2 regions of the Colwellia meonggei genome follow, and region 2 is predicted to be linked to the other one. Evidence: riboswitches for the same ligand, from Rfam matches in the RefSeq annotation. Region 2 holds a riboswitch; the other holds the start of a gene.
What was found. Region 2 has a riboswitch for thiamine pyrophosphate ahead of AC27E9_RS18555 (TonB-dependent receptor). Riboswitches for the same ligand answer to the same signal wherever they lie in the genome.
Positions count from the first base shown of each region.

Region 1: linked by a shared signal. The riboswitch ahead of thiC (phosphomethylpyrimidine synthase ThiC) and the one ahead of AC27E9_RS18555 (TonB-dependent receptor) in region 2 are both predicted to bind thiamine pyrophosphate.

Region 1 is NZ_BAAJLZ010000001.1:677,780-685,775, forward strand. It holds gene thiE (thiamine phosphate synthase) at 1-1,503, opposite strand, end outside; gene AC27E9_RS03020 (thiazole synthase) at 1,503-2,306, opposite strand; gene thiS (sulfur carrier protein ThiS) at 2,310-2,528, opposite strand; gene AC27E9_RS03030 (FAD-dependent oxidoreductase) at 2,563-3,753, opposite strand; gene thiC (phosphomethylpyrimidine synthase ThiC) at 3,772-5,727, opposite strand; TPP riboswitch at 5,820-5,918, opposite strand; gene AC27E9_RS03040 (sigma-54-dependent transcriptional regulator) at 6,026-7,420, opposite strand; gene AC27E9_RS03045 (HD domain-containing phosphohydrolase) at 7,420-7,996, opposite strand, start outside.
Region 2 is NZ_BAAJLZ010000013.1:24,923-32,918, forward strand. It holds gene AC27E9_RS18555 (TonB-dependent receptor) at 1-1,296, opposite strand, end outside; TPP riboswitch at 1,438-1,573, opposite strand; gene AC27E9_RS18560 (HIT domain-containing protein) at 1,650-2,018, opposite strand; gene AC27E9_RS18565 (efflux RND transporter permease subunit) at 2,151-5,249, opposite strand; gene AC27E9_RS18570 (efflux RND transporter periplasmic adaptor subunit) at 5,246-6,517, opposite strand; gene AC27E9_RS18575 (efflux transporter outer membrane subunit) at 6,517-7,992, opposite strand.

The sequences.
Region 1 (7,996 bases), on a different contig from region 2:
AGCCTCTGTTATTGCTGTTACCACGGCAATACTGCTGACGCCTGTTTGCCATACTTGCGGTAGCCGTGCTTCGTTAATTCCGCCAATTGCGACAACGGGAATATCGCTTGATAACGCCAATATATGTTGTAAATTTTCTATTCCTTGAATTTGCCCTGTCATATCTTTAGTTTTGGTAGGAAATATTGCCCCAATAGCAAGGTAAGAAGGCTGTAGCTGCTTTGCCAATAAGAATTCATAACAGCCGTGGGTGCTGATCCCCAATCGTAACCCCGCGTTTGCAATCGCTTGCAAATTAGCGTCGGCTAAATCTTCTTGGCCAATATGAACACCGTACGCGTGATACTTGATTGCTAACTGCCAGTGATCATTAATAAATAATCGACAATTATAATCGCGAGCTAATGCTACTGCTTTTTCAATAATGGGCTCTAGCTCTGTATCTGACATGTTCTTGATACGTAACTGAATAATCTTAAAATTTAGTGGTAGTAGGCGCTCTAGCCATTCGAGTGAATCAATAACTGGATATAATCCGAGTCTTTCTTTCGCGGTTAGACCTAAAGTAGGGAAGTTACTGCTGCTAAGTAAGTTATGACTGTGTGAACTTACAACTAATGGAAAATGGCTTGGTTCATTGGGCCAGCGTCCTTGTTCGAAAGCGCCATAATACTCAGCTGAAGTGTCAGTACTATTTGAAACGGTGTTATTAACATTTGTTGATAAACCTTGGTTGATAAATGCTTTTGTTAGCGTGAAGGCATCACGAAGTAAATAACCGTGTGCTAGAAAACTTGCTAAAGCCGTTGCGAAGCTACAGCCTCCACCATGGCTATCATTAGTTGCTATTTTCGCTGATTGTAATTGATACTTTTGAACTGCACCCGTTGCTGTTTTTTGCCAGCATACATCAATGCAGTTTGAGCTAGCTAGGTTATGTCCACCTTTAATAATTACCGCGTTACAGCCTAATGCTAGTATGTTGTCAGCAGCGCTTTGGTCAGTCTTTATATCTCGCAACTCACTCAATTTTTCGGCTTCGTTAAGGTTAGGTGTAATCACATCAATTAATGGTAATAAAGGCTTGAGATCGGATTGTGATAAAGTGGATAACTTACCACCAACACTGGCTTGACCAACAGGGTCATAAACTGTCACTAAGTTAGTTAATTGCTGTTTAAGTTCTGATAGTAGTGCTGTTAGCCATATAATCTGTTCGTTATTAGCTAGTAAACCTATTTTTATGACTGTTGGCGGCTTATCAAAGCGCAACGCATGTGCTTGTTCAGTTAATATTTTTATTGGTGTTGAGTTAATTGAAAAAAGCTTGGTGGAATTTTGTACCGTATTAGCGGTAATTAAATGGCATACCTCGACATTTAGATTATGACCCGTTTTAATATCCGCTGCTATGCCGGCACCACCCGAGCAATCAGCACCCGAAATCGTCCAAAGAATAGGTTTCTGTTTTTTAGATGGGCTTTTAGCTTTAAATCTTGTCATTAGCTGTTCTCTGGATGATGCCAAAAGGGAGAGTCTAAAGTTGGAGTACTAGGATGTGCAGTTTGACGTTCAGACATAGTGCCAGCTATGTATGCTGACTCACCTGCACTAATTGCTTGCGCAAAAGCTTTTGCCATCAATACAGGGTTATCTGCAAGGGCAATGGCACTGTTAAGAAGCACAGCATCAAAACCCATTTCCATGGCAAGGCAAGCATCTGACGGTTTACCAATACCGGCATCGAGTATCAACGTGGCATCAGGTAAGCGCAAGCGTATGCTGGCTAAATTATATGGATTCATTAACCCCTTACCAGTGCCTATTGGCGATGCCCACGGCATGATCACTTGGCAGCCTAAATCATATAGACGTTGGCAAATAACGAGATCGTCCGTGCAGTAAGGTAATACTTTAAAGCCATCAGCTAATAGTTGCTCTGCGGCCGTAAGTAATTCAATTGGATCGGGCTGTAAATTATAGTCATCGCCAATAACTTCCAGCTTTATCCAGTCGGTTTGAAAGAGTTCTCGGCTCATTTTCGCTAGTGTCACGGCCTCTTTAGCATATTTACATCCAGCTGTGTTGGGCAGGAGAAACCCTTGATTCTGTTTAACAACCTCTCGAATGTAAGCCCAGATTTTTTCGCCTGATTGTTCATGTGGATTTTGGCGTTTAAGTGATAACGTGACTACTTGTGATCCGCTTGTCAGTATTGCTTGCTTCATTACCTCTGGAGAAGGATAAAGTGCCGAGCCAATCAGTAATCGACTATCAAGGTGCTGGCCGTAAAGGTTCAGTGCCATAATTTAACCTCCAACAATTGGAAATAGTATGTCAATGCTATCGCTCTCTTTAACCTCAGTAGAGGTGTAATCGCCTTTGCCGATAAACTCGCCGTTGAGTGCTAGTGCATAACTTTGTTGCTGTTTCTTTTCTGCTAATGCATGTGAGAGCACTTGCTTAATACAAACGGGTTGAGTCAAATGACTTATCTCAAGCTCAGTGCCGTTAAGGTAAATTTTCATGTTATGTCTCTTTTGATTAAACCATGACAAATCATTAATTAGTTGCCACATTGGTAATTGGTAGTAAATGCGAGTATTGGTAAGTACTTCTCACTTGGTTTGTTGGTCGCAGCAAGTGGTCTACATGCTCTTGAACTTGAGATAGCACCACCGGAGCAATTAAAAAGCCATGACGATATAAGCCATTCACCTGTATTAAATTGCCATTCGAGATTATTTTTGGCTGATTATCATTAAAAGCAGGGCGAAGTTGACTGACATGCTGGCGAATATTAGCTTCGGCAAACCCTGGGTGAATGCTATATGCGGCACTTAATAGTTCCATGGCCGAGCGCACTGTCATCGGGTTAGTATCGGCACTTTCAATTTCAGTAGCACCAACAACAAAATGACCTTTGCCTTTTGGTGCAATATAAAGCTGGTAGCGCGGATGCATAAGCCTGACAGGTCTAGAAATATTTACATCTGGTGCAAATAGTTGAAAAAGCTCACCACGTACCGCCCGTAAATCTTTAAACGCAGCATTTTCATATTGATTGATGTCTAACGATGACATTGCACCAGTGCCTCGACAGTCAATCATTAAGTCAAATATCTGTGTTGATTCAATAGCACTATCAATAGCACTTTCAATAGAACTTTCTGACTTGAAGGTTAGCTTTCCCTTCTTTGGAAGATGATCATGCTCAATACCAATCACTGTGGTTTTACAATGCCAGTTCACACCTTCTGCTAATAACTGCTGCTTTAATGCTAGTAGCAGTTTACGGTTTCCAATTTGTCCTTCTTCAGGTAAAAATAGCGCTTGTGAGAAGCGGCGTGCAAGCTCAGGTTCAAGGGCTGATAGTTGTTGACGGTTTAACTGTTGTTGTTGATGTTGCCGATAATTGTTGGCCAAAAAGCGTTTTAGACGTTGGTAATCGCCAATGTCTTGCTCATGACTAACAACTAACGCACCCGTTTGCTGAAAAAAGTTATAACCAGATAAGCTCGTCAGTAACTCTGGCCATAGCTGTAACGAAGCAAAGCCCATAGCAACTATGTTACTTGGGCAATGCATTGCTTCGCCGAGAGGCGTTAATAAGCCTGCAGCAGCATAAGCAGCACTTTGCTGACCGTTTTTATCGTCTTTATCAAATAATGTTACTTGATAGCCTTGTCTGTTTAACGACAAAGCTACCAAGCGTCCCATTATTCCTGCGCCGATTATTGCGATGGAAGGCATTGAGTAAGTTACCCGTCGCTATTTCACAGTCGCTTTTTCAACACTATGATAAATTTCACTGCCGCTGGCTTTAAATTCTTGTGATTTCTTCGCCATACCTTGCGCTGAAATGGTAACTGTTTCATCTAGCAGTTTGATTTCAATTGCTTGCTCGTTATTCACGTTGTCTAGCCCAGCGGCATAGTCGCGAACTTCTTGAGATATTTTCATTGAACAAAATTTCGGACCGCACATCGAGCAAAAGTGGGCTACTTTACCCGACTCTTGTGGCAACGTTTCATCATGATATGCACGTGCGCGTTCAGGATCTAAACCAATATTAAATTGATCATACCAACGAAATTCAAAGCGGGCCTTTGACATGGCATTATCTCGTATTTGTGCGCCAGGGTGTCCCTTGGCTAAATCTCCAGCATGAGCCGCAATTTTGTAGGTCATCAAGCCTTCTTTTACGTCTTCTTTGTTTGGCAAGCCTAAGTGCTCTTTAGGTGTGACATAACAAAGCATTGCACAGCCATACCAACCAATATTTGCCGCACCAATACCTGAGGTAATATGATCATAGCCAGGAGCAATATCAGTGGTTAATGGCCCTAAAGTATAAAATGGTGCTTCGCCACAATGTTTAAGCTGCTCAGTCATATTCTTTTGTACCATATGCAATGGTACATGCCCTGGGCCTTCAATAATTGTTTGAACATCATGCTGCCATGCAATTTTAGTTAATTCACCCAATGTTCTTAACTCTGAGAATTGAGCTTCGTCGTTAGCATCAGCAACAGAACCAGGGCGTAAGCCATCACCTAATGAAAACGAAACATCGTAAGCTTTGAGGATTTCACAAATATCTTCAAAGTGGGTATATAAAAAGTTTTCTTTGTGATGCGCTAAACACCACTTTGCCATAATTGAACCGCCGCGCGAAACTATGCCTGTAACACGGTTTGCGGTCATAGGGACATATCGCAGCAATACGCCTGCGTGAATGGTGAAGTAGTCAACACCTTGTTCTGCCTGCTCGATTAAGGTATCGCGGAAAATTTCCCATGTAAGGTTTTCGGCAATGCCGTTTACTTTTTCTAATGCTTGGTAAATTGGCACAGTGCCAATAGGTACTGGTGAATTGCGAATGATCCACTCACGTGTTTCATGAATATAGCGGCCGGTTGATAAGTCCATTACCGTATCGGCTCCCCACTTTGTTGACCAAACAAGCTTTTCTACCTCTTCTTCAATGGAGGACGTAACCGCAGAGTTTCCTATATTCGCGTTTACCTTAATTAGAAAATTGCGACCTATGATCATCGGCTCAGATTCTGGATGATTAATGTTGGCAGGAATAATTGCTCGGCCACGGGCAACTTCGTCACGGACAAATTCAGCCGTTATTTGCTCTGGAATATTGGCGCCAAATGATTGTCCTTGGTGCTGTTGTAGCAATATTTCATCTTTTACTTCTTGGCGTTTTAAGTTTTCACGAATCGCGATATATTCCATTTCTGGCGTGATAATGCCTTGGCGAGCATAGTGCATTTGGGTAACATTTTTCCCAGATTTTGCTTTGCGAACTTTAGGTAAGTACTCAAAACGGATATGATCTAAGCCTTCATCAGCTAAACGTTGTTGGCTATAGCTAGAGGTTTTTTCCGCTAAAAATTCGACATCAGCGCGGGCTTCAATCCAGTTATCGCGCAAACGTGGAATACCTTTGTGAACGTCTATTTCAATGTTGTCGTCAGTATAGAAACCTGAAGTATCGTATACACATAACGGGGCATTTTTTTCGTAAACTGCATTATCTTTACTGCCGCTGACTAAGGTGTCAGATAAAGATATTTCTCGCATGCCCACACGAATGTTGTGAATTTGTCCGGATACATAAACTTTTTTTGAATTTGGAAATGATTGATCAGCAACATTTTTTAAAAAATCTGCTGCTTGGTCGCGACGTTCGCGTCTAGAAATTGAACTCATGGTCTCTCACCTGTTTTTATAAATAAAAGTTAGGCGGAGCTATATTGGGGTAGTAACGAGGAGCAAAACTATTAACAATGATGATATTGCTTAAGCGTTGCCCACTTGTTCCCTTCGCAGATGTTAATCTAATCAGGTTCTACGGATCCCGCTTTCGCGATCTCAGCCCTATGGCACTCCGACAAGTCAATACGTTTAGTTATGCTAAACGAGGCTAGATTCTAGCGTCAATGTTATTAACTAGGCAACTACTAATTGCCAATTATTCGAGGTTTAGTAAGGCAAAGCTATAAAGTAATTACGACCACTTTTGCATTTTTCGGTAAATTGTTGAAGGGTTAACCTCTAATAAAGCTGCGGCTTTGGTGATGTTTCCATTACATTGGTCGATAGCATTTTCGATGGCATTTTTCTCTACTTGCTCAAGTGGAATAATTGTTGAGTTAGTTTCTTGGGCAGTTGCGTCTAATTCAGGTGTAATTGTGATATTTCCAAGGCTATTATTACCCGAGGCTTCTTTTATATGAAGCTGCTCAGCAAGTAATGATTGCAGCATAGGCAAGGTTATTTCCTTGCCGCGGTTCATAATACATGCGCTATGAATAGTATTTTCTAGCTGCCTAACATTGCCTGGCCAAGGATATGAAATAATAAAATCACGGGCGCTTTCGCTAAAAGCTGCAAACTGCTTTTGTTGTTGTTGATTATATTTTTCTAAAAAGTGCTTAGCTAAGATAAAAGCGTCTTGCTCGCGTTCACGTAGTGGTGGCAAATTTAATGGAATAACATTCAAACGATAATAAAGATCTTCTCTGAACTCACCACTATTAACAGCTTCGCTCAATTTAATAGATGATGCGGCAACGATTTGCGCATCAAATTTTATTAATTTTGTATCGCCTAAAGCGGTAAATTCACGTTCTTGGATAACACGCAATAACTTTGCCTGTAGCGGCATAGGTAAAGTTGTGACTTCATCGAGGAATATAGTGCCACCATGACTTTGAGCAAAAAGACCTTCTTGATCGCTAACAGCCCCGGTAAAAGCGCCTTTTTTATGACCATAAAGTTGTGACTCAATTAATGTTTCTGAAAAATTGGCACAATTAACTGCGACAAAGTTGCCTTCTCGTTTACAGCCAGATTGATGACAAGCTTTAGCAACTAGCTCTTTACCTGTACCTGTTTCCCCATGGATGTAAATCGGCACATTTGCGCCTGCGGCAATACTAATATTATCAATTAACTGTTTTATTTTTGTACTTTCACCGACAATTGATTTATTAACTAAGCTCTTATTTGGCGATTTGCTATTATTATCGATACTGTCTTGTATCAGCATAACCAATTCTGAATTCTTCCAAGGCTTTGACATAAACTTATCAATAATAGCTTGATTAAATCCCGCCGATACTGAGTCGAAATCTTCATAAGCACTCAACATAATACGTTTAGTCTCAGGCCATAACTGTTTGATTTCGGATAAAAGTTTATCACCCGTAATATCAGGCATGCGTTGATCTGATATGACTAATGCGGGTTGGTTCTCACAAATAAACTCTAATGCCAATCTAGGTGAAGTAAAAGCTTCAATGCGCACATCAACACGCATTAAGGTCCGTTTTATTGCCGAGAGTATTTCTTGCTCGTCATCTACAATAACGACTAAAGGGCGAATATCTACAATTTCCATTAGTTAGTTGCTCCTTCACTTTTTTGAGTATCATTTTCTTGCTCACCCTTATGCAATATATAGGCAATAAGTACTTTCTCTGTATGCTCTTGGTGCTTGGTTAAACTATCAATATGTCCTTGTGATAATACTGTTTTTTCATTTAACAGCTTATGTTGTTCATGGTTTACTATATCTTGTGCGAGGATCATTCCTGGCTCAAGTTCTGTTATGCCTTTCGCTATTTCTAGGTTTTCAGTGGTTAATGGCGCTGAAAGCATCGCAATAAAGTGACTAAAAACATGATTGTCGAATAAGCTACCCAGGCTTTTTTTCATAACGATAATAGCTTCTTGTGGGCTAATGTTTCGCTCGGTAATTTTTCCAGATATTAACAAGTCAAAATGAGTAACGATTGATAAAATTCGTGACGTCATTGGAATATCTTCATGACTAAGGTGCATGGGAATCCCTGAGCCATCAACATGTTCATAAATATGTCGTACCACTTTAGCACAAGGTGCTAAGGATGCTACAGAGGCTAAAATATCTGCACTAACTTGTGGGAACTTCATCCAACTAAGCTTTTCTTGAGCT
Region 2 (7,996 bases):
ATCTGTAGTGCGTTTTTCTACACGTAAACCTACAGATAATTCATGCGCTTGTGGCAAAATACTATCTAATTGTCCAAAAACAGCATAGTTATTTGCTGAGTATGTTGAATCAAGAATTTCGTCTGGCCAGCCGTTATATGATGAATCTAAGTCATTGGTTTCACTTAAGCGACTAATATAAGTTCCAAGCAACCAAGCGGTAGTATTATCAAAAATTCTTGATGAATCATTCGAAGAAAGCCTAAACTCTTGTGACCAAACATCGCGGTCGGCTTTTTTAGCCCACAAATAGCTGTATTCACAAGGCTCAATATTTGCTTCATCACCACAGTTTTTACTTGCCCAATAGTCAGCATTTGCCCAATCACCATCATAAGCGTGTTCATGCTTTGTTGTGGTATAACTGCTGATCGCCTCTAATTTAGCAAAAGACAAACCGTCGTAGCTGAACTTTAAGGCGCCACCATGAGATTTCTGATTATCAACACCAGGATTATCAGTTAGTGTGTTAAAGCCATTGTTATCAAGTGTCCACGCATCAAAACCATTGTCGTTATCAGCAAAAATATACGTGAGATCTATAGTTAGATCATCCGTTGCGGTGTAGTGAAGCTTGAGCCTTCCTGATAGCTCATCAATACCGTTGGTATCGTCTTTGCCTAAAAAGCTATTGTCTCGATAGCCGTTTTGCTGATGTTGTTCTAAAGATACGCGGTAGCTTAAATCTTCTGAAATAGCACCTGAACTATAACCGGCTAAATTGATTAGGTCGTCATTACCTGCAGTGGCTTTTAAACCATGTTCAGAAGTTTGTGTAGCTTCATTAGACTTAACATAAACTAAACCTGCTAATGCATTTGCACCAAATCTTGCTCCTTGTGGGCCTCTAAGCACCTCAACTTGCTGTACATCATACATTGAAGCCGCCATACCTAACCCAGAAAGATCAATATCATCTACGATAAACCCAACTGATGAATTAGGTGCTCCACGGTATTCAGATCGTTCTCCAACACCACGAATTTGTAAATATTTAGGGCGCGAAGTTCCACCAGAAAAGTTAAAGTTGGCGATATTTTGAATCACTTCTTCAAAGTGCTGAATAGCTTGATCATTAATTGTCTGTTCGCCAATAATGGCAACGCTCGTTGGAACTTGTGCTAACGACTTTTGATTAAAACTTGAAGTAACGGTAATTCTTTCAATGTCTTGGTTTTCATTAGCATTAGAAGTGCTAGAAAATGATATTAAGTATGATGTTACTGCGATTGCAATGGCAGATTTAGAAATATTCATTATGATCTCATAAATTCTAATTAGAATACGTTATGGGATCCGGCATGGAGAAGTTAGAAAGCGGCTCGTTAACAAACTGTAGAATTATCATCAACGGCATAACATACGCTACACGGTAAAATTTAATTTTACAGAATGGTATGCGATTAGCGTAACCATTCCTACGCCGGTACTATCCGGTTCAGGTTCTAAGGGTTCGCTATGTCACATTCATTAATGACAGCGCATCTCAGCCTTTTAAATCATTATCGATTTTAAGGCACCCCTTGGTTCGGTGTGCATACTAACAATATTTATTTAAATGTACAGCGTAAATGCCTTATTTTACGCTATATCTTATGATATTTTGCTAGCTACTTAGTCGCCAACATACATCCTAATGGCTGACCACCAACTAAGTGCATATGAATATGGTAAACTTCTTGACCACCGTGTTGATTACAATTCATGATCAAACGATAACCATCTTCTGCTATGCCCTCTTCTTTGGCTAACTTTCTAGCAACCGTGAACATACGACCAATAGTGAGTTCATCTTCTTGCTCAATATCATTAACGGTTGGAATTAATTTATTAGGGACAATTAAAATATGACTTTTAGCTTGTGGGGTAATATCACGAAAAGCAGTCACAAGTTCATCTTGAAAAAGTAATGGGGTTGGTATTTCTTGGCGAATGATCTTAGAAAAAATGGTTTCTTCTAGCGTAGTGTTATCAGCCATAATATAGCCTTTCAGTAATAAATAAGTTGTAGGCTAGTTTAACGATAACAAAGCGAATGACAAAGAGAAATGTCATTCGCTTTTACCAAAATAATGCAGGAATATAAGTTAACGCCAGTTACTCACGTAAACTTAGCTGAATTGGCTAATTAGCTTATGCTTTCCTCTTGCTGTTATATTTTTAAAGTCTTCAACCAATAAGTAATTGACCGGTACCAAAACTAAAGTAATAAATGTTGCGAAAATAATACCAAAGCCTAGTGATACTGCCATCGGGATCAAAAACTGTGCTTGTGTCGCTTTTTCAAACAATAATGGCATTAAACCAATAAAGGTTGTTAATGACGTTAGCATCACCGGACGAAAGCGCGATTGTGCAGCGATTAATACGGCATCAAATACTTTCTCTCCTGCCCGCACTTTGCCATTAATGAAATCAACTAAGACTAAGCTGTCATTTACCACGACACCAATCAATGCCATCAAGCCAAGTATACTCATAATGGTTAAGTCCATGCCCATGATCCAGTGTCCAATAATGGCACCGATAGCGCCAAATGGAATAACCGACATAACAATAATAGGCTGCAAATATGACTTAAATGGAATAGCCAACAAACAGTAAATAATAAAGAACACAAACAAAAGCCCCCATGCCAAGCTATTAAATGACTCAGCTTGTTCACGTGCCTCACCTTCCAAACTATAAGACACGCCTGGGTACTTGTTCATTAATTCATCTAAAAACTGAGTAAGGTCAGCATTTAACACCGTCATATTGGTGGCATTTTTATCAACGTCGGCTGTAACATTAACAGTGCGGTATCTGTCTATGCGCTTAATAGCTGATGGACTTTTACCCGGTAGTAATTTTGCCACATGTGACAAAGGTACTTTACCGCCAGTTGGTGTGTTAATGAGCATATCATTCAACTTAGCAATAGATTTTCGCTCAGACAACGGAAAACGTAACATCACACGTACATCATCTCGGCCACGCTGTATTCTTTGAATTTGCGCGCCAAAATAAGCATCTCGCACTTGTCGAGTGATCCACGAATTACTCATCCCCATAGCATAACCTTGCTCGGTAAGTTCTATCTGTAATTCTTCTTTACCATCTGAGAGACTATCGGCAATTTCAAACGCTGTTGGATAGGTTCGAATGCGTGCTTTTACTTCATCCGCCACTTGTTCTAAGGTTTTCAAATTAGTTGCAGAAAGTTGCACATCAAGTGGGTCACCGCCTCGGCCAAACTCAGCTCTAAAGGTTAAACTTTCAGCACCAGGCAAAGGTCCTATAAGCTCTCGCCACTCTTTTACTAGTTGTGCGGTACCAATACCTGTATCGTTTTTATCAGCAGGAATTATTTCAAAACGTACCCGACCTTTTTCTTCACGCGTAATTGCCAAAGTATTTAAAATAATACTATTCCCATCTTCGTCGCGGTATTTCTCTTGTAGTGTTTTTGCTGCATTCGACATTTTCTCGACATACGCATCTACGACATCAAAACTTGTTCCTACCGGCATAGTGACATTACCACGAGCAGTTTCACTCGGTATACGAGGGAAGAAAACAAACTTTGTCCAACCACTAAAGATAAAAGCTAATATCAAAACGAACACGCCAACAAATAAAGAGATGGTGGTCAGTCGATTACGAATAGCTAACGATAGCAGTGGTTTGTAGTAGCGAAGAATTGACGCTTCAAAACCATCAGCAAAGCGTTGTTGCCAAACACTGAATTTTGACTGCTGAGTTTTTTCACTACGCAAGCGTAAGTTCTTTAAATGTGAGGGTAATACAAATTTTGACTCAATTAAACTAAACAATAGTACCGGAATAACAATAACCGGAATTTGAGCAAATAATGCCCCTCGCTGCCCTTCAATAAAGGCCAAAGGTAAAAAGGCTGCAACCGTAGTTAAAATACCAAAGGTAACGGGAGTTGCTACTTCTTGGGTGCCTTTTACAGCCGCTTCAATACCGCTAGACGCCGTTTGGGTGTGACGATAAATATTTTCACCGGTAACAATGGCATCATCAACAACAATACCTAACACTAAGATAAAACCGAATAAACTCATGATATTAATAGAAATATCAAAAAATGGCATAACAAGGAAAGCACCCATAAAGCTTACTGGAATACCAATAGAAACCCAGAACGCGATTGATGGACGTAAAAATAAAGTTAACAGTAATAAGACTAAGAAGCCCCCTTGTAAGGCATTGGTGATTAATGTATTAAGTCGGCTTTTAACAATTTCAGAGTCGTCATCCCAATAACTGAGAATAAAACCTTCAGGTAGTGTTTCTTGACGTTCATCAATATAGTTTTTTACCGCGTCTGCAACGTCAATAGCACTTTGGCTACCAATACGAAAAACATCGATTAGCGCCCCTTGCTGTCCATTAAAGCGAGCACGTAAAGGCGTTTCTTCAAAACCATCATTGACTTGCGCAACATCTTCTAAGTATAAAAATGTTCCATCAGTATTGGTTTTTATAACGACTTTTTCAAATTCATCGCGTCGGTAAGCTTGCCCGATATTACGTACTAAAACATCGCCACCTTCGGTGCGGACATTACCTGCTGAAATATCTACAGAGCTGCTGCTGATAGCATTTGAAATCTCCGATAAGGTTAGTTGATATTGCTCAAGCTTACTTTGGTTAACATCAATACTAATTTCATAATCTCGTACTGCATCTAATGCAACTTGCGTTACTTGCGGTAAGCGCAATAAATCATCACGTACTTGCTCAGCAAACTCACGTATTTCCTTTTCACCGTATTCGGACGCTATCGTCACTGAAAGTACATCACGAATACGTTGTGCTATTGCAATAACAGGCTTTTCAGCATCAACAGGAAAAGTGTTTATCGCATCAACACGGCTTTTAATATCGTTAAGTAGATCGCGAACATCGGTGGACGAATCAGCTTCAATGCGCACGGTTGCTGCACCTTCTACTGAGGTACTGGTAATTTTTTCTATACCTTGTAAATCTTGAACCGCTTCTTCAATACGTATCGCCACTCCTTGCTCAGCATCTTCAGGGGTTGAACCACGCAGTGCCACAGTCACATTGACTACTTCGGACTCAAACGATGGAAAAACTTCTAACGGAATGCTGCTTTTTATTGAAAATATTCCCGCCAATAAAATGGTGATCATTAATAAATTGGCTGCGACATGATTTTTAGCAAACCAAGCTATCATGACTCAACTCCTTTATTTTTTTGTGGTTGCTCTTTACGATCTTTTCCGCGTTTGCCCTTTTTATCGGCAGCGCCTTTTTTATTCTTGGCAGCAACAGTTTTACCATCAACACTGCTAATACTTACTATGGTGCCTGAAGTAACCTGACCTAATGGTGTAAGAACTAAAAGTTGCTCTGGTTCCAGCCCTGCTTTGACCACAGCAACATCATCACTTTGCCAAGCAATATCAATATTCTTTCGCTTTAAAACATTACCATCAACAATATAAACATAACTGCCTTGATAAATGGCTTTATTAGGAATAGTTAATGCCTTCTCAATTACTTTACCGGCGATTTTAGCGCTAACATACTGGCCTATTTTTAATGGCAAACTATCATTTTCATGTTTTCCATATGGGTCATCAATTTGTGCAACAACGAACAGCTGTTGAGAGTCTTGATCGAACGCACCTTCAGTACGTACTACTTTGCCTTGCCAGCTTTGACGAGCGGCAAGATCAGAATAAATGGTGACAGCAGGCTGTTGTTGTACGTTTTCATTTTGATAACGGCTACTTTCTGGTAATACCATGTAAGGTAAGTCTTTATTTTTCAAAGGTAAGCGAATTTCAACGTAATCGATGGCATAAATTTCAGCTAATTCAGTACCTACGCTCACTACTTGCCCAACATCGACCGACTTACTTAAAATACGCCCTGTATATGGCGCAACAATATTACTACGCTCCAGTGCTAGCTCTGCTTTTGCAAGTCCAGCTTCTGCTGAATAAACAGTGGCTTGTGCTGCCATTAATTGTGGTTTACGTAATACTAAATCAGGCGCTTGTTCACTATTACCTAAGCGTTTCCAGTCTTGTTTTGCTTGCTCAACACGCGCTTGCTCTTCACTAAAACTTTGCTTAGCACTAAATAAACTAGCTTGTGCTATTTTCACTTCAGCAAGTAAATCTCGTTGATCAAGTTGTACTAAAATATCGCCCTTTTCAAAAAAGCCACCAGCACGGAATTTTGGACTGATACTATTAATTTGCCCTGAGACCTGCGGTAGTAAGACACTTTGTGTTCTGGGTTTAATGGTACCGTAACTGTCGATGGTAATATCAAGATCTGCACGGATAAGCTTTTGTACTTGCACACTTAATTGTGGCGCCGTACTCGAACGACCTCGTTTTGCTGATGGAGGATTACTCGTTACAACATAGGCTGCAAATACCAATGAAGATAGAACGATAATCGGCAGGAGTTTTTTAATTTTTACTGACATTACTTTTCCATGTTTGTGCGGTTAATGTTTGTGCGACTAACAGTTGAGGCATGTAATTCGCTTTCGTGAGCAAAGCTCTGTACTGTGATATTGAGGTAGTTACCGCCTAGGGCACTGTAGATATCGATGCGATTTTGTAATAACTGATTAGTAAGTTGAATAACGGTTGTTTGTGCATCAAAAGAGCGTCGCTGTGACTCTAATACTGTTGTATATGTCACTAAACCACGAAGGTATTGATCAAAAGACAATTTTTCTGCAGCCACGGCATTTTCTTGTGCTTTTACATAATAGTCATAACGCTGAATGAGCGAATTTCGCTCACTTAAACTGTTTTCCGCATCGGCAAATGCTTGGTATACCTGCTGGAGATACTGTTGTTCTTTTTGTTCTACCGCCAAACGAGCTTGCTGCTCAAGTGATTCTAATCGCCCAGCGTTAAATAGCGGTGTTGAAATACTGCCAATTAATGACCATGCTAATGCGCCGCCATCAAGTAAATTTGCAATATCATTGTCTGAGTCGCTGACATTGGCCGTTAAATTGATACTCGGAAAACGCTGTTTATGAGCTACAGCTAAACCTGCATCAAGTGCTAATAGCTCTAACCACCCTGCTTGAATATCTGCTCGGCGCGTTAATAATTGAGCCGGAAGCCCTATTTGAATATCACTATCAATAAGCGGTAGATTTTGCTCTGCAAGCTTTGCCGCAAAAGGATAATCGCCCAATAATAATTCTAAGCTTCTGCTTTGCTGCTTTAAGGTTTGTTGTTGCTGAGCGACACGGGCGAGTTCTTGATTGACATTATTCTTCGTTAAATAAACATCTAAAGCATCATTCAGTCCTAGCTGGTATGAAGACTGGATCATTGCCAAGTTGCGCTGTAGGTTGTCTGCTCGTTCCTGATATAGCGCTAATAATTGCTGTGCTTGTGTTAAGTCAAACCAAGCTTTGCTAATGTTAGCAACTAAATCAAGTTTACTTTGCTGATAGTTTGCTTGCGTTGCTGCATAATTTAAACGATTTTGATTTTGTTCATCAGATAATTTGCCCCATAGGTCAAGCTCATAACGTAAATCGGCGCTAATACTGGCATCAGTTTGATAACTGGTTGCGTTTGCTGATGTTTGCTTGTGTCTTGAGTTATCTAGCGATAATGATAATTCAGGATAGTCTGACGCTTCACTAACATTTAAACGTTCTTTAGCTAATGCAACATTAATACGCTGTGCTTGTAATTGATAATTATGTTGTAGAGCATAGACTACCATTTTCTCTAACGCGCTATCATTAAAACTTGCCAACCAACCATCTTGTACGGCATTTTCGTTAACAATTTCCGTTTGCCAACGAACAGGCGAGTTTTTCTCAATTGTTTGTAAAGCATTTTTTTCAGATAAGCCACTAGGTGTGCTACAAGCACTAAGTGTTAATGCCATGACAATAACCGATAATTTAGCCTGTTTTGGCATGTTT